4 regions of the Sphingomonas larreae genome follow, and region 1 is predicted to be linked to each of the others. Evidence: predicted binding sites of a transcription regulator. Region 1 holds the regulator's gene; each other region holds the start of a gene.
What was found. The regulator LexA, encoded in region 1, represses DNA repair genes until DNA is damaged. The targets are predictions, from matches to a motif close to GTTCCNCNCTTGTTCT.
Positions count from the first base shown of each region.

Region 2: the regulator LexA is predicted to act here: its motif matches at 2,967-2,982, upstream of ACMGDM_RS13575 (DUF3072 domain-containing protein).
Region 3: the regulator LexA is predicted to act here: its motif matches at 2,998-3,013, upstream of ACMGDM_RS14145 (DNA recombination protein RmuC).
Region 4: the regulator LexA is predicted to act here: its motif matches at 2,802-2,817, upstream of ACMGDM_RS14040 (ATP-dependent helicase).

Region 1 is NZ_JBLFFI010000002.1:585,085-590,651, forward strand. Features, by position in the region: gene ACMGDM_RS11015 (ComEC/Rec2 family competence protein) at 1-1,905, shown strand, start outside; gene lexA (transcriptional repressor LexA) at 2,056-2,721, opposite strand; gene ACMGDM_RS11025 (molybdopterin molybdotransferase MoeA) at 2,780-3,958, opposite strand; gene moaC (cyclic pyranopterin monophosphate synthase MoaC) at 3,958-4,425, opposite strand; gene trpC (indole-3-glycerol phosphate synthase TrpC) at 4,427-5,212, opposite strand; gene trpD (anthranilate phosphoribosyltransferase) at 5,209-5,567, opposite strand, start outside.
Region 2 is NZ_JBLFFI010000003.1:427,370-432,936, reverse strand. Features, by position in the region: gene ACMGDM_RS13600 (RsmB/NOP family class I SAM-dependent RNA methyltransferase) at 1-126, shown strand, start outside; gene ACMGDM_RS13595 (tetratricopeptide repeat protein) at 160-681, shown strand; gene ccmC (heme ABC transporter permease CcmC) at 765-1,490, shown strand; gene ccmE (cytochrome c maturation protein CcmE) at 1,588-2,025, shown strand; gene ACMGDM_RS13580 (tetratricopeptide repeat protein) at 2,025-2,660, shown strand; gene ACMGDM_RS13575 (DUF3072 domain-containing protein) at 2,710-2,937, opposite strand; gene ACMGDM_RS13570 (potassium transporter Kup) at 3,075-4,994, shown strand; gene ACMGDM_RS13565 (2'-5' RNA ligase family protein) at 5,030-5,518, shown strand.
Region 3 is NZ_JBLFFI010000003.1:546,567-552,133, reverse strand. Features, by position in the region: gene truA (tRNA pseudouridine(38-40) synthase TruA) at 1-600, opposite strand, end outside; gene fmt (methionyl-tRNA formyltransferase) at 632-1,537, opposite strand; gene recR (recombination mediator RecR) at 1,593-2,189, shown strand; gene def (peptide deformylase) at 2,235-2,768, shown strand; gene ACMGDM_RS14145 (DNA recombination protein RmuC) at 3,019-4,443, shown strand; gene ACMGDM_RS14140 (APH(3')-I family aminoglycoside O-phosphotransferase) at 4,452-5,258, shown strand; gene ACMGDM_RS14135 (TrmH family RNA methyltransferase) at 5,542-5,567, opposite strand, start outside.
Region 4 is NZ_JBLFFI010000003.1:523,664-529,230, forward strand. Features, by position in the region: gene ACMGDM_RS14025 (MFS transporter) at 1-138, opposite strand, end outside; gene ACMGDM_RS14030 (inorganic phosphate transporter) at 495-2,132, opposite strand; gene ACMGDM_RS14035 (GFA family protein) at 2,285-2,713, opposite strand; gene ACMGDM_RS14040 (ATP-dependent helicase) at 2,821-5,142, shown strand; gene ACMGDM_RS14045 (DUF5872 domain-containing protein) at 5,186-5,567, shown strand, end outside.

The sequences.
Region 1 (5,567 bases):
GCGTGGCGCGGTGGGCGTGCGGCGCCGTTCGTGGCGACGCTTGCGCTGGCGGTCGCGGCGGGGGATGCGCTGGCGTGGTCGCGGGCGCTGCGGGTGGCGGCGCCGACGCTCGACCGACCAGCGGTGGTGCGGCTGACCGGCACGATCGATAAGATCGAGCCGCTCCCCGCGCGCGGGCTGGTCCGCGTGACGCTGCGCGAACTGCGCTGGGCGCGGCCGCCGCGGCGTGCGCCAGTGCGCGTGCGGGTCAGCCTGCCGCAGACCGCGCTGCCGACGACACTGGGCCCGGGCGCGGTGCTGACGCTGCGGGCACGGTTGATGCCGCCCGCTCCCCCGGCGGTGCCGGGTGCCTATGACGCGGCGCGCGCGGCGTGGTTCGACCAGGTCGGCGCGAGCGGGCGCGGCTTCGTGCCGGTCGCGCTCCATGCTGGCGCCGCTGGCACACCGGGGGTGCGCGATCGCCTTACCACGCATATCACGACCGCGCTGCCGGGCAGCGGGGGCGGGATCGCGGCGGCGCTGGTCACCGGTGACATGGGCGCGATCGACGACGCCGATTCGCTGGCGATGCGTCGTGCCGGACTGGCCCATCTGCTCTCGGTCAGCGGCCTCCATATCACCGCCACGGTCGGGATCGTGATGACCGCGGTCCTGCGGCTGCTGGCCTTGTCGCGTCGGCTCGCGCTCACCGGCCGGCTGCCGCTCGTCGCCGCGGGGGCGGGGGCGATCGCCGCGATCGGCTATACCTGGCTGACCGGCTCGCAGGTGCCGACGATCCGGAGCTGCGTCGCCGCGCTGATGGTTCTCGCCGCCCTCGCGCTGGGGCGCGAGGCGCTGACGCTGCGGCTGGTCGCGATGGGTGCGCTGGTGGTGCTCGCCGCCTGGCCCGAGGCCGTGGTGGGACCGAGCTTCCAGCTGTCGTTCGCGGCGGTGGCGTCGATCGTCGCGCTGCACGAGCACCCGCGCATTCGCACATTGCTGATGGCGCGCGACGAGCCATGGCCGCGCAAGCTGGCGCGCGAGGGCACCTCGCTGCTGCTGACCGGCGCGGTGGTGGAACTGGCGCTGATGCCGATCGCGATCTTTTACTTTCACCAGGCCGGTGCCTATGGCGCGGTCGCCAATATCGTCGCGATCCCGCTGACCACCTTCGCGATCATGCCAGCGGTCGCGCTCGCGCTGCTGCTTGATGCCGTAGCGCTGGGTGCACCGGCCTGGTGGCTGGCCGGTCGCGCGATCGCGGCGCTGCTGTGGATCGCGCACACGGTCGCCGCGCTGCCGGGCGCGGTTCGCGCGGTCCCGGCGATGCCGTTGGGCGCGTTCGCGATGATGGTGACAGGAGGCATATGGCTCGCCTTATGGCGAACGCGGTGGCGCTATCTCGGCGTGGCACCATGGCTGCTCGGCGCCGCCTGGACGCTCGCGACCCCGCCGCCCGACCTGCTCGTCACCGGCGACGGGCGCCATCTCGCGCTACGCCAGGCAGACGGCGGCCTGGCGCTGCTGCGCGATCGCAGCGGCGGCTATGTTCGCGACGTGCTGGCACAGAACGGCGGCCTCGACGGCGTGCCGGGATTGCTCAGCGAGTCCCGGGAGGCCCGCTGCAATCGCGATCTGTGCTGGTGGCAGCGCCGGGTCGGCCCTCGCTGGCGCCGCGTGCTGGCGACCCGCAGCGGCTATTACGTATCCACCGCGCGCCTCGCGCCCCTCTGCGCCAGCGCCGACGTGGTTGTAAGCGAGCGCCGCGTGCCGCGGGCGTGTCGCGCGCGCTGGCTGACGCTCGACCGCGACGCGCTCGCACGGACCGGCGGCGTGGCTGTCACCTTCGCGAACGATCGGGTGGTGACGGTCCGCACCCCCGGCGACACGCACCCTTGGATCACCGCACCCGTCCCGCCACGGTAGCAAGACGTATGACGTTCAGGCGGGGCAGGTCGACGCCACCTCCTGACGCGCCCTGTTCCGGCGATCGCGCGGTCAACTTCTCCAGACGCGCCGAGCGCCGCGCGGAAGCCGTTCGAAGGCGTTACACGAGGCCCGCCGACGAGAACTCCGTCAATCGTAGCGGCGAAGGATCCCCGCCAATTTTCCCTGCACCCGCACCTGGGTTGGCGAATAACGCTGCGGATCGTAGGAGCGGTTCGCCGGATCGAGCCGGATCATTGCCCCCTCGCGCCGGAAATATTTCAGCGTCGCCTCGCTCTCGTCGATCAGCGCGACGACGATCTCGCCGTCGCGGGCCACCTCCTGGCGGCGGATCAGCGCATAGTCGCCGTCCAGGATGGCGGCGTCCACCATCGAGTCACCGGCGACCTCGAGCGCAAAATGCTCGCCGCTGCCGAGCAGCGCAGCGGGAACGGGGAGGGTGGTCGCACCCTCGAATGCCTCGATCGGAACACCCGCCGCGATCCGGCCGTGCAGTGGGATCTCGACGATATCGTTGGCAGGCGCCACCGGCTCGGCAGGGGCACGCCGCGACGGCGTTGCCGCGCGCTTCGGCTCTCCACGCTCGGGCGCCTTGAGCACCTCCAGCGCGCGGGCGCGATTGGGCAGGCGACGCAGGTAGCCGCGCTCTTCCAGCGCGCTGATCAGCCGGTGGACACCCGACTTGCTCTTCAGCTCGAGCGCGTCCTTCATCTCCTCGAACGAGGGCGACACGCCGCTCTCGGCGAGCCGATCCTCGATGAAGCAGATCAGCTCGTGCTGTTTGCGCGTCAGCATGTCCACATTCCTCCATCGCGAACGGATAAGGAACCTTTATGGAACATGTGCAGGTGCGTCAAGCGATCGTGAGGATTTCCGCCGAGTCGCCGGCGTGCGCCGCGGGAGCCTGTGGCGCACGCACAATCAGGCAGGTCGAACGTGCCAACGTGCGCAGCATCGAACTATCCTGGATGGTCGAGGCATAGACGCGGCCGTCGCGCAGCTCGGCGCGCAAATAGTCCGTGCGCTCGCCGTTGACCGGAAGGTCCTCGCCGAGCAGTGCGCTGGTGGCGACGGGGAAGGGCTGCGCCGCGCCGGCGAGGTGGGCGACGAGCGGGCGCACGAACAAGAGCGCGGTGACGAACGCGGACACGGGGTTGCCGGGCAGACCCACAATCGCGAGCCGACCGCGGCGCCCCGCCAGCATCGGCTTGCCCGGCCGCAGCGCGATACGCCAGAAGTCGAGCGTCACCCCTGCCGCGGCAAGCGCGGGGCGGACGAGATCATGGTCGCCGACCGACGCGCCGCCCGTCGTGACGAGCACGTCGGCGTCGACCGCGGTGAAGGCGGCGGTGAGCCGGTCGAGCCGGTCGGGCAGGATACCCAGATCGACGATCTCGACCCCCATGTCGGCGAGCAGGGCGCGCAGCAGCAGGCGGTTGGACTCGGGAAGGGCGTCGCCCGGCGTGCCCGGCTCCACCAGTTCGTCGCCCGTCGCCGCGAGCGCGACGCGCACCGCCCGCGCGACCGTCACGCGACCGACGCCGCCGGTCGCCGCCACCGCGAGCCGCGCCGCGGTGAAGCGTTCGCCGCGCGCGACCAGCTCGTCGCCTTCGGCGAAGTCGAGCCCGCGCGGGCGCACGTTGCGGCCGCGATGTGCCGGGCCCTCACCATGGAGCGTCACGCGCTCGCCGTCGCGGTGCGCCTCTTCCTGGACCAGCACCGTGTCGCTGCCCACCGGCATCACCGCGCCGGTGAAGATCCGCACCGCTTCGCCCTCAGCAAGCGTCCCCGCGAACGGCGCTCCCGCCGCGCTCTCGCCGATCACGTGCAGCGACCCGCCTAGATCGGCGAAGCGCAATGCATAGCCGTCCATCGCCGAGACGTCGTGCGCGGGCTGGGTGCGGCGCGCGCGCACGGGCTCGGCGGCCCAACGGCCGAGCGCCTCGCCGATCGGCACCTCCACCTTTTCGACCGGCGTGCCCAAAGCAAGCACGCGCGCCTGCGCTTCCTCGACCGGCAGCAACCCGGCCATCAGGCGCGCCAATCGCCCGAGCGGCCGCCGCGCTTCTCGATCAGCCGGACGCCGTCGATCATCATCCGTTTGTCGAGCGCCTTGGCCATGTCGTAAACGGTCAGCAGCGCCACCGACACCGCGGTGAGAGCCTCCATTTCCACCCCGGTCTTGCCATCCGTCGCCACGGTGGCGGTGGCGATCACCCCAGTCGCGTCGAGGTCGAGGTCGAGCGCGACGCGGCTGAGCGGGAGCGGGTGGCAAAGCGGCACGAGGTCGCTGGTGCGCTTCGCCGCCATGATCCCCGCCACGCGTGCAACCGCCAGTACGTCGCCTTTGGCGACCGCCCCGGCACGGATCGCGGTGACCGCGGCGTCGCTCATCGTGATCCGGCCGGTCGCCACCGCCTCCCGACGGGTCGGCTGCTTGGCGCTGACGTCGACCATATGCGCGGCGCCGGCGTCGTCGAGGTGAGTCAGCCCGCTCACGTCAGCCGACCAGCAGGCGCGTCGCCGCGGCGACGTCGTGCTGCCGCATCAGCGCCTCACCGATCAGGAAGCAATGCACATCGTGCGCTGCAAGCGAGTCCAGGTCGGCGCGGGTGGTGAGCCCGCTCTCCGCCACCAGCAGCGTCCCCGCTGGCGCGAGGGCGGCGAGTTGCTCGGTTCGGCGGACATCGACCTCGAAGGTGCGCAGGTCGCGGTTGTTGACGCCGATCAGCCGCGAGCGCAGCCGTGCCGCACGCTCGAGCTCGGCGGCGTCATGCACCTCGACCAGCACGTCGAGCCCCTGTTCGAGCGCCGCGGCCTCGCACTCGGCGAGCAGTGAGTCGTCCAGCACGGCGACGATCAGCAGGATCGCGTCGGCGCCGATGCTGCGCGCCTCGAGCGCCTGCCACGGATCGACGGTGAAGTCCTTGCGCAACACCGGGAGATCGCAGGCCGCGCGCGCGGCGATCAGATAGTCTTCGCTCCCTTGGAAATAGGGCGCGTCGGTCAGCACCGAAAGGCAGGCGGCGCCCGCCTCAGCATAAGCGCGTGCATGCGCCGGCGGATCGAAGTCCGGCCGGATCAACCCTTTGGACGGGCTCGCTTTCTTGATCTCGGTGATGAGCGCGTGGCGCCCCGCCATGACGGTCCGCTCAAGCGCGGCGACGAACCCGCGCGGCGCCGACTGAGCCGCGGCGCGCTCGCGAAGCTGGGCATCGCTCACGGCGGCGCGGCGGGCACGCACCTCATCGCGTTTGGTGGCGCAGATGTCGGCGAGGATGGTCATGCGTAGGCGATCCAGCGGTCTAGAAGCGCGTTGGCGTCGCCACGGTCGAGCGCCTCAGCGGCACGCGCGGCACCGTCGGCGAGCGTGGCGGTGCGACCGGCGAGCATCAGCGCAGCGGCCGCGTTGAGCAGCACCGCGTCGCGATAGGGGCCGTGCTCGCCGCCAAGCAGGCGGCGCAGCGCGAGCGCATTATACGCCGGGTCGCCGCCGCGGATCGCGCTGGTCGGATGGCGCGTGACGCCCGCGTCCTCGGGAACGACCCGCGCGGGCAGCGACACCGCGCCGATCGACACGACAGCGGTCGGTCCGGCGCCCGACATCTCGTCCAGCCCTTCCTCGCCGGCGACGACCAGCG
Region 2 (5,567 bases), on a different contig from region 1:
CCCGACTGGAGCGCCGAGCCGCTCGCGCTCCCGTTCGGGCGCGCGCGCGGGGGCGGTCTCCGGCTCACCCCAGCGCACGATGGCACCGACGGTTTTTTCGTCGCGCGGCTGCGGGCGCCATGCTAGGCGACGGTGATCGTGTCGAAGCTGGAGCCGTTCATGCGTTTCACCTCGGTGGCCACTGCCGCGGCGCTGGCGCTGGCGTCGATCTCGACCTCGCTGCACGGTCAGCGCCCGGACGATCAGATTGATGCGCGCAGCCTCGCGCTGCTTCAGCAAGGGAAGGCGGCACGCGCGGCGGGCAATCTCGATGGCGCGACGGACTTGTTCGAGAGCGCGGTGGCGGTCGATCCGCGCAACCGACAGGCGTTCATCGCGCTCGCCCAGATCGCGGAGGCTCGGCAGCTGCCGGGCAAGGCGATCCGCTTGTATCGCGAGGCGCTGCTGCTCGAGCCCAACGACATCGCTGCGCTGGCCGGACAAGGCGAGGCGATGGTGATGAAGGGCGCGGTCGAGCGCGCGAAACAGAATCTCGCGCGGGTCCGCACCTTATGCCAGGGCCAGTGCACGCAGGCGACCGAGCTGGCCGCGGTCATTGCGAAGGGGCCGCCCGTGACCACCGCGCAGGTCGCCGCGCCCGCCGCGGTGCCGCCGGCCACCGCGCGGTCGTCGCGCGACTGAACCGCTCGCCTCGCCGCGACGAACCGGCTAAGCTTCAGCCACAGCGCGCTTCTCGCCGCCTCATCAGATCGAACCGCACCGCTTTGCCGACCCTCCACGCCTTCGCCAACCCGGCCCGCTTCCTGCGGATCGCTCGCCCGCTGACGCCTTGGCTGTGGTGGGTCGGGGTGGCGCTCGTCGTGCTCGGCAGCTGGGCCGGACTGACGCAAACGCCGCCTGATTACCTCCAGGGCGAGACGGTTCGCATCCTGTACGTCCACGTTCCTGCGGCCTGGCTCGGCATGGGCGGGTGGAGCGCCATCGCGCTGTCGAGCATCGCCTTTCTGGTCTGGCGTCACCCGCTCGCCGAGGTCGCCGCACGCGCTGCCGCGGTGCCGGGGGCGACCTTCGCCGCCTTGTGCCTCGTGACCGGCGCGATCTGGGGACGGCCGACCTGGGGGACGTGGTGGCAGTGGGACGGGCGGTTGACCTCGATGCTGCTGCTGTTCTTCGTCTATCTCGGCTTTATCGCACTCGCCAACGCCGACCGCGAGCGCGGCGGGGACGGGCGCGTCCCGGCAATCTACGGCATTGCCGGCACGGTGCTGCTGCCGATCATCCGCTACTCGGTGGTTTGGTGGAACACGCTTCATCAGGGACCGAGCATCGGGCTGACCTCGTCGACGATCGATCGTTCGCTGCTGTGGCCGCTGCCGATCATGCTGCTGGGCTTCTCCTGCCTGTTCGGCGCGATCGTGCTGATGCGGATGCGCGCGATCCTCGCCGCAGCGAAGGCCGAGGCGCGGTTGCGGCGGAGGGCGCTGGCGTGAACCCCTGGCCCTTCGTGATCGCTGCCTACACGCTGGTGCTCGGCGCGGGTGCGCTGGTCGGCTGGCTAAGCTATCGCGCGATGCGGAAGCACGAGCGATGACTCCCAAGTCGCAGCGGATGACGCTGGTGGCACTCGGTGCGGTCGCGCTCGCCGCGGCGGCGCTGCTGGCATTGTCCGGCCTGCGTAGCCAGGCCGCCTTCTTCTATGCACCGAGCGACGTGCGCGGCGCGCCACCCGCGCCGGACAAAGCGGTGCGGCTCGGCGGGATGGTGGAGCGCGGTTCGCTTCGGCGCGCGCAGGACGGCGTGTCGCTCAGCTTCACCGTTACCGACGGCAAGTCGACCACGCCGGTGCGGTTCAGCGGCATTGCGCCCGACCTGTTCCGCGAGGGTTCGGGCGTCGTGGCGGAGGGACATTTCAACCCGGACGCCTCCTTCACCGCGACCAATCTGCTGGCCAAGCACGACGAGAAATACATGCCGCCGCAGATGGCGAGGAAGATGCACGAGACCCGCACGCTGGAGCCGCGCTGATGGGCTTTGTCGTGCTGCTGATCCTGGCCGCACTCGCCTTTGGCACGCTCGCGCTCCTACGCGCCGAGCGCGCACTCTGGACGCTGCTCGCCGCGGCTTTGTGTCTGGGCGGCGCGGGCTACGCATGGCAGGGATCGCCGACGCTTGCGGCGGCTCCGGTGCGGCCGCGCATGACCAGCGCCACGATCGAACCGGAGGAGATCGCGCTGCGGGATAGTCTCCTCGGCCGCTATACCACCGACACCGCCTATCTCGTCGCGGCAGATGCGATGACCCGCAGCGGCAACAGCGGTGCGGCGGCGCGCGTCGTGCTCGGCGGCCTCTCCAAACTTCCTCAAAGCTTCATCCTGTGGACCTGGGCCGGTGTCACGCTGGCGGCCGAGGCGGGTGATCGCCTGTCCCCGCCGGCGCTGCTTGCGTTCCGCCAGGCGGCGCGGCTCGCGCCCGAGCATCCGGCGCCGCCTTATTATCTCGGTATGGCTTATCTGAAGGCGGGACAACTGCCGCAGGCACGCGCCTGCTGGGTACGCGCGATCCGCTTGTCCGCGACGGGCACGGATTACCAGCGCGAGCTGGTGCGCCGTTTGATCGTACTCGATCAGTTCATCGCCGCAGGCGGACCGTCGGGTCGCTGATCCGGTCGCGTGGCCGGCGGCGTCCCGACGGTCTGGGGTGGCGGAGCGATCAGTCCGCCGATTTGCCGCGCCCGGTCTGCTCCTGCAGCGAGTCGATCCGCTTCGAAGCGTCCGCCTTGCTCAGCCCGTCGTCGAACGCCTCGCCGGCCTCTTCGCTGAGCGTTTTGAGGTAGCTGGCCTGCGCGCCGGTCATCGGTTCATCGCCCGTGGTCCAATCATCCGGATCCTTCTCCGCGTTCGAGAACGGGTGGCTCTTGGGATTGTCTTCGCTCATCATCATATCCTTCCGGTGGCGACAACCATTTCGTTCGATCTCTGTTCCGCGTTGCCGACCTCGGGTGCGCGTGCTAGGCGCGGCGCTACCATGGGTAGACACGCGGGCGACGCCTTGAGCACGGTCGGGAACGCATGAGCGTGAACACCGACGACCCGGCGGTCCGCGCGCAGACCTCCGGTCATCATCATCATCGCGAAGGGAACGGCGGGCTTGCCCGCCTCGCGCTCGGCGCGATCGGCGTGGTGTATGGCGACATCGGCACCAGCCCGTTGTACGCGATGAAGGAGGTGTTCGTCGGACACCATCCGCTCGCGGTCGATCCGCTGCATATCTTTGGTGTGATCAGCCTGGTGTTCTGGTCGCTCATGCTGATCGTGACGCTGAAATATGTGCTGATCATCCTGCGCGCGGACAATAACGGGGAGGGCGGCAGCCTTGCGCTGCTTGCGCTGATCCAGCGGCGATCGGGGGCAGGGAAGCGCTGGGGACCGAGCCTCGTCATTCTCGGGGTGCTCGCCACCGCCTTGTTCTTCGGCGATTGCATGATCACTCCGGCGATCTCGGTCCTCTCTGCGGTGGAGGGGCTCGCGACGGTCGAGCAGGGGTTCGATTCGTTCGTGCTGCCGATTGCGGTGACGATCCTCATCGCGCTCTTCTATATGCAGTCGATCGGGACGGAGAAGGTCGGACGGCTGTTCGGGCCGATCATGCTGGTCTATTTCATCGTGCTGGCGGTGATGGGCGGCATCCATATCATCGCTCGGCCCGACATCTTCTATGCGCTCAACCCGATGTACGCGGTGCGCTTCGCCGCCAACGACGGCCAGCTTGCGTTTCTCGCGCTCGGCTCGGTGGTGCTCGCGGTGACCGGAGCGGAAGCGCTTTACGCTGACATGGGGCATTTCGGGCGCAAGCCGATCTCCTATGCGTGGCTCGGCTTCGTCCTGCCTGCGCTGATGATCAACTATCTCGGCCAGGGCGCCTTGCTGCTGGAGCAGCCCGCCGCGGCGGAGAACCCCTTCTTCCTCATGGCACCCGAGAGCTGGCGGCTGTGGCTGGTGATCCTCGCGACGATGGCGACCGTGATCGCAAGCCAGGCGGTGATCACCGGTGCCTATTCGGTGGTGCAACAGGCGGTACAGCTTGGGCTGATGCCGCGGATCCGCATCACCCATACCAGCGCGTCCGAGGCGGGGCAGATCTACATTCCTGCCGCCAATTGGGCGCTGATGGTCATGGTGCTGCTGCTGGTGTTCGGCTTTGGCGAGTCGTCGAATCTCGCGGCGGCATACGGCATCGCTGTGACGGGAACGATGTTCATCTCCACCTGCATGGTGGGCGTGCTGATCCGGCGCGTCTGGCACTGGCCGATCTGGGCGACCGCGCTGTTCGAGATCACCTTCCTGTCGATCGATGGCCTGTATTTCGCATCCAACCTCACCAAGGTGCCCGATGGCGGCTGGTTCCCGCTGCTGGTCGCGGTGATCGTCTTCGTGCTGCTCACCACTTGGTCGCAAGGGCGCAAGCTGATGCTCGAGCGGATGCGCGAGGCGGCGATGCCGATCAAGATCTTCATCGACTCGGCCGCGACCTCGGCAACGCGCGTGCCCGGGACGGCGGTGTTCATGACCTCCACCCCTGAAGGCGTGCCGCACGCGCTTCTGCACAATCTCAAGCACAATCGTGTTCTGCACGACCGCGTGATCCTGTTGACGGTACGGGTGACCGACATGCCCTATTTCCCCGAGGACGACCGCTTCCTCCACGAGGATCTGGGGCAGGGCTTCCACCGTGTGGTGCTGCGCTATGGCTTCATGGAGGAGCCAGACGTGCCCGCGCATCTGCGCTCCTATGACGGTTGCGGCGCCGAGTTCCGGATGATGGACACCAGCTTCTTCCTCAGCCGCCAGACTTTGCTCGCTTCGGATCGGCCGGGAATGGCGATCTGGCGCGAGAAACTGTTCAGCTGGATGTTGCGCAATGCGGAGAGCGCAATGGAATTTTTCCGGCTGCCGACCAATCGCGTGGTCGAGCTCGGCAGTCAGATCGAGATTTGACCGACCTTGCCGCCCCGACGGCCGCGCCTGTCATCGTGACGGCGCTGTTCGGTGCGTCGGACCAGGCATTTTTCGACGCGCAGCGACAGGCCTATTTTCCACCCGAGCGCAATCAGCTCGCCGCGCACCTGACGCTGTTCCATCATCTGCCGCCGTCATGCGCGCCGGAGCTGCGTCAGCAGCTGCAGCACGAGACCCGCGGCGTCGCCGCGCCGCAGGCGCGACTGGCGGGAGTGATCTCGCTGGGGCGCGGCGTGGCGTATCGCATCGAGAGCGCGGCGCTGGAGGCGATCAGGGCACGGCTGGTAGAGACCTTTCATGGACTGCTCACCCCGCAAGATCAGGCGGGCTGGCGCGCCCATGTCACGGTGCAGAACAAGGTCACGCCCGCTGAGGCCCGCGCGCTGCTGGACCGGCTGCGCGGCGAGCTGGTCGAAAGCCCCGTGGCGATCGCGGGGCTCGGCGCCTATTGGTATCGCGGCGGGCCCTGGGAGCCGCTTTCGCGTCATCTTTTCGCGCGGTGAGCGCCGAGTGCCGGCAGAAGAGTGCGGCCCCGTCCCACGGTAGCGCTCG
Region 3 (5,567 bases), on a different contig from region 1:
CATCGAGCGCACCTGGTGGTGGAGGAACGAGCGCGCGGCGACATCCACCGCGATCCGCTCGCCGTCACGCGTCACTGCGATCGAGCCGAGCGTCTTGACCGGGCTTGCCGACTGGCAGTGCGTCGAGCGGAAGGTGGTGAAATCATGCTGGCCGACCAGGTGCTGCGCCGCGACGTGCATCGCCTCAGCATCGAGCGGCTGCGCCACCTGCCATGCCAGCCCGCGCGCGAGCGTCAGCGGGGCGCGGCGGTTGACGATCCGGTAGGTGTAAGCGCGCCCGAGGCAGGAGAAGCGGGCGTGCCAGTCGTCCGCTACCGGCGCGCACGAGGTGATCGCCACCGGTGCGGGACGGAGCCGCGCGTTGAGCGCCTCGCCGAGCCGGAAGGCGGTGATCGGCTTGGCGACGTCGAGGTGCGCGCGCATCGCGGTGGCGTGGACGCCGGCGTCGGTGCGGCCCGCGGCGTGAACCGTCACGGTCTCGCCGGTGACCGCGTACGCCGCTTCCTCGATCGCCTGCTGCACGCTCGGTCCGTGCGCCTGGCGCTGCCATCCCATGAACGGCCGCCCGTCGAATTCGACCGTCAGCGAAAACCGGGTCACGGCCTCGTCCTCGGCCGCAGCATCACGTCCGTCACAGGATCGTGCCGGGCGGCAGCGCGAAGCCGCGCAGCAGCTCGCGCGCGTCCATTTCGCCGCGCCCGGCGCGCTGGACGCGGAGCAGCCGGATCGCACCGGTGCCGCACGCCACCAGCAGCGCGTCGTCGAGCACCTCAGCGGGTGTCCCGTCGCCATGCTCGGCACGGGCGGCGCGGATCTTGATACGCTCGCCGGCGTGCTCGAAGAAGGCGCCGGGCGCGGGGTCGAAGGCGAGTATCTGGCGCTCGACCTGCGCGGCGGGCGCGGCGAAGTCGATGCGTGCCTCCTCCTTGCTGATCTTGGCGGCGTAGGTGACGCCCTCCTCGGGCTGCGGCATCGGGGGATAGGCGTCCGGGTCGGCGAGCACCTTCACCATCAGGCGCGCGCCCATCGCGGCCAACTCGGCGGTCAGCGCGCCCGCGCTTTTCCCCGCGCACGCGGTGCGATCCTCGAGCCGCACCGGCCCGGTGTCGAGCCCCGCCTCCATCTGCATGATGCCGACGCCCGTCTCGGCGTCGCCGGCAAGGATCGCACGCTGGATCGGCGCCGCGCCACGCCAGCGCGGCAGCAGCGAGCCATGGACGTTGAGGCATCCGAGCCGCGGGGCGTCGAGCACCGCGCGCGGCAGGATCAGGCCATAGGCTGCGACCACCGCCACGTCCGCGCCCAGCGATGCGAAGGCCGCCTGTGCCGTGGCGTCGCGCAGCGTCACCGGCGTCCGTACCGCCAGCCCGAGCGCCTCGGCGCGGCGCTGCACCGGTGAGGCGACCAGCTCGCGCCCGCGTCGCCCGCCCGGGCGCGGTGGCTGACTGTACACCGCGGCGACGTCGTGCTCGGCGTCCACCAAGGCGTCGAGCGTCGGCACCGCGAAGTCGGGGGTTCCCATGAAGATGATCCGCATGGCGCCAGCTCTCGACACGCTGGCGCGGCGCGACGCAACCCCCTATCTGTTCCGCATGGCTTCCCCCGAGATCGAGGCGCTGACCAACGCGCTGGCGCGGCTCCCCGGTTTCGGCCCGCGCTCGGCGCGCCGCGCGGTGCTCCACCTCGTCAAGAAGCGTGAGGGCGCGCTTGCGCCGCTGCGCTCGGCATTGGTGGCGGTGGAGGAGCGGCTGTCGACCTGTTCGAGCTGCGGCAACGTCGACACCACCGACCCGTGCGCGATCTGCGCCGACCCGCGCCGCGACGACCGCTCGCTCTGCGTCGTCGAGGACGTCGCCGATCTCTGGGCGCTGGAACGGTCGCGGCTGTTTCCGGGGCGTTTCCACGTGCTCGGCGGGCGGCTCTCCGCGCTGGAGGGGGTGCGGCCGGAGGACCTCGCGATCGAGCCGCTGCTCGCGCGCGTCGCGGCGGGCGGGGTGGACGAGGTAGTGCTGGCGATGAACGCCACGCTGGAGGGCCAGACCACCGCACATTATCTCGCCGAGCGGCTGGAGCGCTTCCCGGTGCGGCTGACCCAGCTGGCGCACGGCCTGCCGGTCGGCGGCGAGCTCGACTATCTCGACGAGGGCACGCTGGCGCAGGCGCTGCGCGCACGGCGGCCGGTGGCGTAAGCGCGCTCGCTTGACGCTTCTCCGGCGCGCCCCTAGCTCGCGCGCATGGCCATTCTTCCGATCGTAGAGGTACCCGACGCGCGGCTGCGCGAGACCTGCGCGCCCGTCGCCGAGGTGAACGACGAGGTGCGCGGCATCGTTGCCGACATGTTCGACACGATGTACGACGCGCACGGCATCGGGCTCGCCGCGATCCAGGTCGGCATTCTGCAGCGCATCGTCGTCATCGACCTGCAGGAGCGCGAACTGGAGGAGGGCGAGCCGCCCGAGGCCGCGCGCGCTCCCCAGGCCTTCATCAACCCCGAGATCAGCTGGGTGAGCGAGGAGCAGTCGAGCTACAACGAGGGCTGCCTGTCGATCCCCGAGCAATATGCCGAGGTGACCCGGCCCGAGCGCTGCCGCGTGACCTGGCTCGACACCGCGGGCGAGCGCCACGAGGCGGAGTTCGACGGGTTGATGTCGACCTGCATGCAGCATGAGATCGACCATCTCAACGGCGTGCTGTTTATCGACCATATCTCGCGGCTGAAGCGTGGGATGTTGCTGAAGAAGCTGGACAAACTCCGCCGCGGCGGGTGAGCGGAGGGTAGCCGGGTCGTCGTCTCACCCAGCCACGAGCGTCATCCTGAAACGAGTTCAGGATGACGGCGGTGGGTAGGTGAGGATAGCGCCGCCCGCGTCCGTGTTCCTGCGGACGCAGGAACCCGGGGCCGCCAGTGTCGGCGTCGCCGCTGGACACCCGCGTTCGCAGGAGCACGCCTCCGACCCATCTCGCGCTCCCGCACCCCGCGCTTGCGACCGCGCCCCCGTTCGATCTATGTTCCCGGTCATGACCGATCTCCTTCCCGTCGCGCTGATCGCGCTTGCGCTTGGCGTGCTCGCCGGTTGGCTGCTGACCCGCGCCGCGGCCGAGCGGATCCGCGCCGAGCGCGACGCGCAGGCTGAGCTGTTCCGCCGCGCCATCGCCGATCTCGCCGGCGCGGAGGAGCGCGCCCGCGCCGCCGAACCGCTCCGCGCCGAGCTCGCCCAGGCGCGCGACGAGCGCGAGGCGGCGCGGCTCGAGGTGGCGCGGCTCACCGCCGAGGGGCGCGCCGCCGAGCAGCGCATCGCCGACCTCAAGCTGGCCGCGGACGAGCTCAGCGCGCGCTTCCGCGACGCCGCGCAGACCGCGCTCACCGACGCGCAGAAGGCCTTCCTCGAGCGCGCCGAGGCGCGGCTACGGCAATCCGAGGAGCAGGCGGGGCAGGGGCTCAAGGCGCTGCTCCAGCCGGTCAACGATCGGCTCCAGCGCTATGAGGAGGGCGTCGCCAAGATCGAGGCGGAGCGACGCGACGCGTTCGGCCAGCTGCACGGCCAGATCGAGGCGATGCGCGCCGGGCAGGAGCGAGTCTCGGGCGAGGCGGCCAAATTGGTCAACGCGCTGCGCAACGCGCCCAAGGCGCGCGGGCGCTGGGGCGAGCAGCAGCTGCGCAACGTGCTCGAGTCGTGCGGGCTCGCCGAACACACCGACTTTCGGATGGAGGTCAGCGTCACCACGGACGACGGCGGGCGGCTGCGCCCCGATGCGATCGTCCGCGTGCCCGGTGGCAAGTCGTTGATCGTCGACGCGAAGGTGTCGCTCAACGCCTATCAGGACGCGTTCGGCGCGGTGGACGAGGCGGAGCGTCAGCTCGGTCTGGCCGCGCACGCCCAGTCGATGCGCGCGCACGTCAGCGCGCTCGGCGCCAAGGCCTATTGGACGCAGTTTGCGGATGCGCCCGAATATGTCGTGATGTTCGTGCCCGGCGAGCATTTCCTCTCCGCCGCGCTGGAGCACGACCCGACCTTGTGGGACTTCGCGTTCGATCGCCGCGTGCTGCTCGCGACGCCGACCAATCTGATCGCGATCGCGCGCACCGTCTCGGCGGTGTGGCGGCAGGAGAAACTGGCGCGCGAGGCGCAGGAGATCGGCGCGCTCGGCAAGGAATTGTACGCGCGGCTGACGACGATGGGCACGCACGTGGCGCGGTTGGGCAAGAATCTCGACACCGCCATGGGCGCCTACAACAGCTTCGTGGGAAGCCTGGAGAGCCAGGTGCTGACCAGCGCGCGGCGCTTCGAGGCGCTCAACGTCGACACCGGCAACAAGACCCTCGACCCGCTGCCGGTAGGCGAGCAGGCGGCGCGGCCGCTGACCAAGCTGGCGGTGTCGGAGGCGACGCTGGCGGAAGAGAAGGCCCCGGTCGTGGGCGCGCTGGAGGATGCGGCGGAATAGCCGCGCCGATGGAGCGTGAGACACCTTGCATGCCCGCGCTGCTGCCGCCCGCGCTCGCCGAGGCGCTCGCGGGGTACCGCTGGGCACGCGATACCGTCGGCGAGTCGGGCGGGGCGGTTTACCATCTTCGCGGCGCGGCGGGCGCTCCGGACTTGTACCTGAAGCACGGCGTCGGCTCGGTGGCGGATGAGATCACCGACGAGATGGCGCGGTTGATCTGGCTGGCGCCGCGCGTCCCAGTGCCAGTCCTGACCCACTTCACCCGCGACACCGACGCGGCTTGGCTCGTCACGCGCGCGCTGGGCGGCGAGACCGCCTATCAGCTGCTCAAGGCGGATTCGGAACAACGCGGCGTCGTGGTCGACGCGCTTGCCGATTTCCTCCGCCGGCTGCACGCGGTACCGCTCGCGGACTGTCCCTTCGCCGCCGATCATCATCACCGCCTGCGTAGGGCGCGCGAGCGGATTGACGCCGGGTTGGTCGAAGAGGACGACTTTGACGACGCGCGTCGCGGGTGGAGCGCCGAGCAGATATGGGCGGAGCTGGAGTCTTTGACCCCCTTCGCTGCCGAGCCGGTGGTGACCCACGGCGACTATTCGCTCGACAACCTCCTGCTGCGCGACGGATCGATGCTGGGCTGCATCGACGTCGGCCGCGCCGGCGTCGCTGACCGCTACCAGGATATTGCCATCCTCTGGAACTGCCTCGGCGAGTTCGATGGCGCGCTGCGGGAGCGCTTCCTCGATCGCTATGGCGCGCGTCCGCTCGATCGGCGCCGTCTCGACTTCCACCTGATGTTGGACGAATTGTTTTGACCGCGATGCCAAGGCCCGCGACCGTTCGCGCCGAGCCTGTCCTACGGGCACGATCGGCGGTTATCGGGAGAGGATGACCTCGCTCCCGTGTGGCCGCCACTTCTTAGGTTTGCCGCTATCCGGCAGAGGCGGCTCAGCGCTCGCGCCGGGCACGCTCCTCTCCGGTGTGCTTTTGACCGCGACTGCCGCCTTCCGCGCCCGCGACTCAACATCCACCACGGTGACGAACCGCGCCACTGACTCAACATTCTCAACATTCGCGCGCCGGCATCCGCCACGTCAGTCACTTGCGGTGCTGCGCCAGCACCT
Region 4 (5,567 bases), on a different contig from region 1:
CGGGAAAAACAGTGGTCCGAATACCAGAGAGGCGGCGGTGGCGTAGATGTAGAAGTCGTAGAATTCGACCGAGGTGCCGACCAGGCTGGCGAGCAGGATGCGGCGGTGCGACGCGGTCGCTGGCGAGGACGCGGACATGGCGGCGTTCATCGAGCCCGGGTCGCGCCCGCGTCAACGGAAAAAAAGTCGCGGCGCGGTCATGAAAGGCTCGCCGGCCGACACATCGCAGCAATATCGCGGCGCTACGAAGAGGATGACGGCGCCGCTCCCCCTGTGTGGCGTCGTCGTGACCGGACCATCCCCCTCGTCCGGTCCTTCCCTGGACTACGGGGCGGCTCGTCGGGCCGCCCCGGCTTTTCCGGATCCTGCCGGCTTGCCGGTCTCGTCGCACCATTCTGATTGGCCCGCCCGCGTGCTCCGACGTTCGCCGGAGCATGGTTCACCGCAAGCGGATGAGACGCTGGCCGCTGTTTCGTCCGCGCGGCAATCTACGTTCAGGAAAGGCCGGCGGTCCGCACCAGCGCGCGCAACATCCAGTAGAGCAGACCCGACAGCGCCATCGCCACCGGCAGCGTCAGCAGCCATGCCGCGGCGAGCTGGATCAAGGTCCGGCGCTGCAACCCCTGTCCGCTCGCCACCGAGGCGCCGGCCACGCCGGAGGAGAGGATGTGCGTGGTCGACACCGGCAGACCGAAGCGATCGGCCGCGAGGATCGTGCCCGCCGCGACCAGCTCGGCGGAAGCGCCCATGCCATAGGTCATGTGCTGCTTGCCGATCTTCTCGCCGACGGTGACGACGATCCGTTTCCAGCCGATCATCGTGCCCAAGCCGAGCGCGATCGCGACCGCGATCTTCACCCACAGCGGAATGAAGCGGGTCCCGCGCTCCAGCCGCTTCTGATAGTCGGTGAGCCCCGCCTCCTCCGCGTCCGTGATGCCGGCCTTGGGAGCCGCCACGATCATTCGCGTGGCGTCGAGCACGAGATACATGTCGTTGCGCACGTTGGGCGCAGCCTGGGCGGGCACGTTGCTGAGCGCACCATAGTCCGCGACGCGCCGCGACAGATCGCGCGACACCGCCACCACCGCGCCATAGACCTGCGGCGATACGATCTGACGCCGCTCGAGTGCGTCCTTCAGCAGCGGGCGCGCGCGCTCGAGCGGCACGTGCGCCGCGCCATGACGCTCCAGCGTGGCGGTGGCGCCCGCGGCGCTGCGGACGAACGCCGGGGTCTCGCTCGCCGGCAGGGTGCGATTGAGCGCGTAAGCGGTCGGCGCGCAGCCGATCAGGATCAGCATGATCAGCCCCATGCCCTTCTGACCGTCGTTCGAGCCGTGGCTGAACGACACCGCAGTGCAGGTGAAGATCAGCAGCGCGCGGATGCCGCGCGGCGGCGGCGCGTCGTTCTCGGGCGCCTGCAACAGCCGCGGCGAGCGCGCGACGAAGCGCAGCACCAGCAGCAGCAGCGCCGCGGCGGAAAAGCCGATCAGCGGCGCCATCCACAGGCCGGTAAGCACCTTGACCGCCTGGCTCCAGTCGACTCCCGCGGTGCCGCCAGCGCCCGAGGTGAGCAGCTGATTGGCGAGCCCGACGCCGAGCACCGAACCGATCAACGTGTGGCTCGAACTGTTAGGCAGGCCGACATACCAGGTGGCGAGATTCCAGATCACCGCCGCGAGCAGCAGCGCGAAGATCATCGCGAAGCCCGCCCCCGAACCGACGTTGAGAATCAGGTCGACCGGCAGCAGCGTGATGATCGAATAGGCGACCGCGCCCGATGACAGCAGCACACCGAGGAAGTTGAAGAACCCCGACCACATCACCGCGAGATTGGCCGGCATCGAATTGGTATAGATCACCGTCGCCACCGCATTGGCGGTGTCGTGGAAGCCGTTGACGAACTCGAACCCCAGCGCGATCAACAGTGCCAGGCCGAGGAACAGGAACACGCCGAGCGCGAGCTGCTCGCCCACCTGCTGGGTGTCGATGACGATGCTGATGCCGGCGTACAGCAGCCCCACCACCGCGAATGCCGCGAACATGAGCCGCGCGCCCGGGTGGAGCGGGGCGTCGAACCGGCGCGAGGCGACAGGCGACGACGGATCACGCGCCGCGAGGACGTTGGTTGCCATGGTGTGCTCGCCATCGTCCCGAACGGTGACACTTTGATGACGCAAGTTGCTGGCGCCACACTCCCCCTGACGACCCGTGAACCCACGCCGATCCGTCCTGGGACAATAACCCGTGTTGACTCGGCATCTTGCCGCGTCGGGACCGACGCGACTCAGTCCATGCCGGGATAGGTCGCGAAGGCGGGCAGCGCGGCGATGTCGCCCGTCCAGGGCAATCGCTCTTTGACCATGATCTGCGCACCGGGCGCCTGCGCCGCAGGGTCGTCGAGCGTACCGGACTGGATGTCGACGATCCCCGGCAGCGCCACTGCATTTCGGTAGAACAGCCCGGTGCCGCAGAGCGGGCAGAACTGCCGCTCGCCGTGCTCGGACGAGCGATAGGTCGCCGGCTCACCCGTGACGGTCACCTGATCTTCTCGAAACGCGATCCATCCGACCAATGGCGCCCCCGACCAGCCGCGGCAATCGGTGCAATGGCATAGCGCGTGATGCTCGGGCACTCCGCTCGCCTCGTAGCGGATCGCACCGCAGTGGCAGCCGCCGGCGATCCCGGTGTTCGACTTCGTCCCTAACTGCGTCATCTCAGCCCTCCTCGACTCACTTATGTTGCCGGTATGTTCTCATGGGCAGGATGTGCTGGCAACCGTTGCGCTTGCCCGCGGGCGGGACGTTCTCTACCTGTTCGAGGGTGACGAACGCCTCTAACCTGCTCCAGGACCCGCCCTATCTCGCCGGGCTCAACCCGCCGCAGCGCGACGCGGTGCTTACTACCGACGGGCCGGTGCTCGTCCTCGCCGGCGCTGGTACGGGCAAGACTGCGGCGCTCACCGCCCGGCTGGCGCACCTGCTATGGACGCGCAAGGCCTACCCGTCCGAGATCCTGAGCGTCACCTTCACCAACAAGGCCGCGCGCGAGATGCGCGAGCGGGTCGGGCGCCTCGTCGGCGATGCGGTGGAAGGCATGCCGTGGCTCGGCACGTTCCACGCGATCGGCGCGAAGATGCTGCGCCGCCACGCCGAGCTGGTCGGGCTGCAGAGCAATTTCACGATCCTCGACACCGACGATCAGCTGCGCCTGCTCAAGCAGCTGATCGTCGCGGCCGACCTCGACGAGAAGCGCTTTCCCGCGCGCAGCCTCGCCGGGCTGATCGACGAGTGGAAGAACAAGGGTCTCACCCCCTCAGAAATCGACGCGGGCGAGAGCGAGCGCTACGGCAACGGGCGCGGCGGCGAGCTCTATCAGCAGTACCAGGACCGGCTGCGCGCGGTAAACGCGTGCGATTTCGGCGATTTGCTGCTCCACGTGCTGACGATCCTCAAGCGCGAGCGCTCGGTGCTGGAGCAGTATCAGCAGCGCTTCCGCTACATCATGGTGGACGAATATCAGGACACCAACTCGGTCCAGTATCTCTGGCTGCGGCTGCTCGCGCAGGAGCGCCGCAACATCTGCTGCGTCGGCGACGACGACCAGTCGATCTACTCGTGGCGCGGCGCCCAGGTGGAGAACATCCTCAAATTCGAGAAGGATTTCCCCGGCGCCAAGGTGATCAGGCTCGAGCAGAACTACCGCTCCACCCCGCATATCCTCGCCGCCGCCTCGGGTGTGATCGCCAACAACGGCGGGCGTCTCGGCAAGGAGCTCTGGACCGAGCTCGACGCGGGCGAGAAGGTGCGCGTCCTCGGCGTGTGGGACGGGCCCGAGGAAGCACGCCGCGTCGGCGAGGAGATTGAGGCGGCACGGCGCGACGGCACCAGCCTCGACCATGTCGCCATCCTCGTGCGCGCGCAGCACCAGACGCGCGAGTTCGAGGACCGCTTCATCGCAATCGGCCTGCCCTATCGCATCGTCGGCGGCTTCCGCTTCTACGAGCGCGCCGAGATCCGCGACGCGCTCGCCTATCTGCGCACCGTCCACCAGCCCGCCGACGACCTCGCCTTCGAGCGGATCGTCAACACGCCCAAGCGCGGGCTTGGCGACAAGGCGATCGCCAAGCTCCACCAGCTCGCGCGCGCCGAGCGGCTGCCGCTCTCGATCGCGGCCGCGCGCATCCTCGATAGCGACGAGCTCACTCCGCAGGCGCGCAAGGCACTCGGCCGCTTCGTCGGCGATATTGCGCGCTGGCGCGACATGGCCAACGACCTGCCGCACGCCGAGCTGGCGCGCCAGATCCTCGACGAGAGCGGCTATACCGCGATGTGGCAGGCGGAGAAGTCGGCCGAAGCGGCGGGGCGGCTGGAGAATCTCACCGAGCTGGTGCGCGCGATGGAGGAATATGAAACGCTCGGCGCCTTCCTAGAGCATGTCAGCCTCGTCATGGACAATGAGGCGACGCGCGAGGATCCCAAGGTGACGATCATGACGATCCACGCCGCCAAGGGCCTCGAGTTCGACACCGTGTTCCTGGCCGGCTGGGAAGAAGGGCTGTTTCCGTCGCAGCGCGCGCTCGACGAGGGCGGCACGCGCAGCCTCGAGGAGGAGCGCCGCCTCGCTTATGTCGCGATCACGCGCGCGCGTCGCCGCGCGACCATCCTCCACGCCGCCAATCGCCGCATCTACGGCCAGTGGACCAGCTCGCTGCCGTCGCGCTTCGTCGCCGAGCTGCCCGACGCGCATGTCGAGAGCGAGACGAGCATGTCGGGCGGCGAGAGCCTGTGGCGCGCCAATTGGAGCGAGCACGCCGACCCCTTCGCCGACGTCGCGCGCGGCGCCGGGCGCGGCCCCGGCTGGCAGCGCGCCGCGGGCACTCTCGGCGCGCAGGGCGGGAACAAGCCGGGCGGCGAATGGACCAGCCGCACCTTCTCGCGCGAGCCCGTCCGCGTGGTCGAGAGCCGCGCCTCGGCGGTGAGCATCGGCAACAAGGGGCGGGGCGACCTCGCCCTGGGCCAGCGCGTGTTCCACCAGAAGTTCGGCTATGGCACGATCGCCGAGATCGAGGGCAACAAGCTCGAGATCGACTTCGAACAGGCCGGACGCAAGCGCGTGATGGACAGTTTCGTCAGCGCGAGCTGAGACTTTCGCGCCGCCCCCGGGTTGTCCGCGGCGGAGGTGCGCCATGTCCGAAACCGCCGAGAAGACCGATCCCGACCTGTGGGAGAAGGTGAAGGACGAGATCACCGCCGGTGCGAAGGGCGGGAAGAAAGGGCAATGGTCCGCGCGCAAGGCGCAGATGGCGGTGGCCGAGTATAAGAAGCGCGGCGGCGGTTATGCCGGCGGCAAGGACGCGGACAACTCGCTCCACCAATGGAGCCAGGAGGACTGGGGCACGAAGTCCGGCAAGAAGAGCGGCGACACCGGCGAGCGCTACCTGCCCAAGGAGGCGCGCGCGGCGCTGTCCAACGATGAGTATCGCCGCACCAGCGCGAAAAAGCGGGCCGACACGAGGAAGGGCAAGCAATTCTCCGCGCAGCCCGAGGACGTGGCGGAGAAAACCCGAC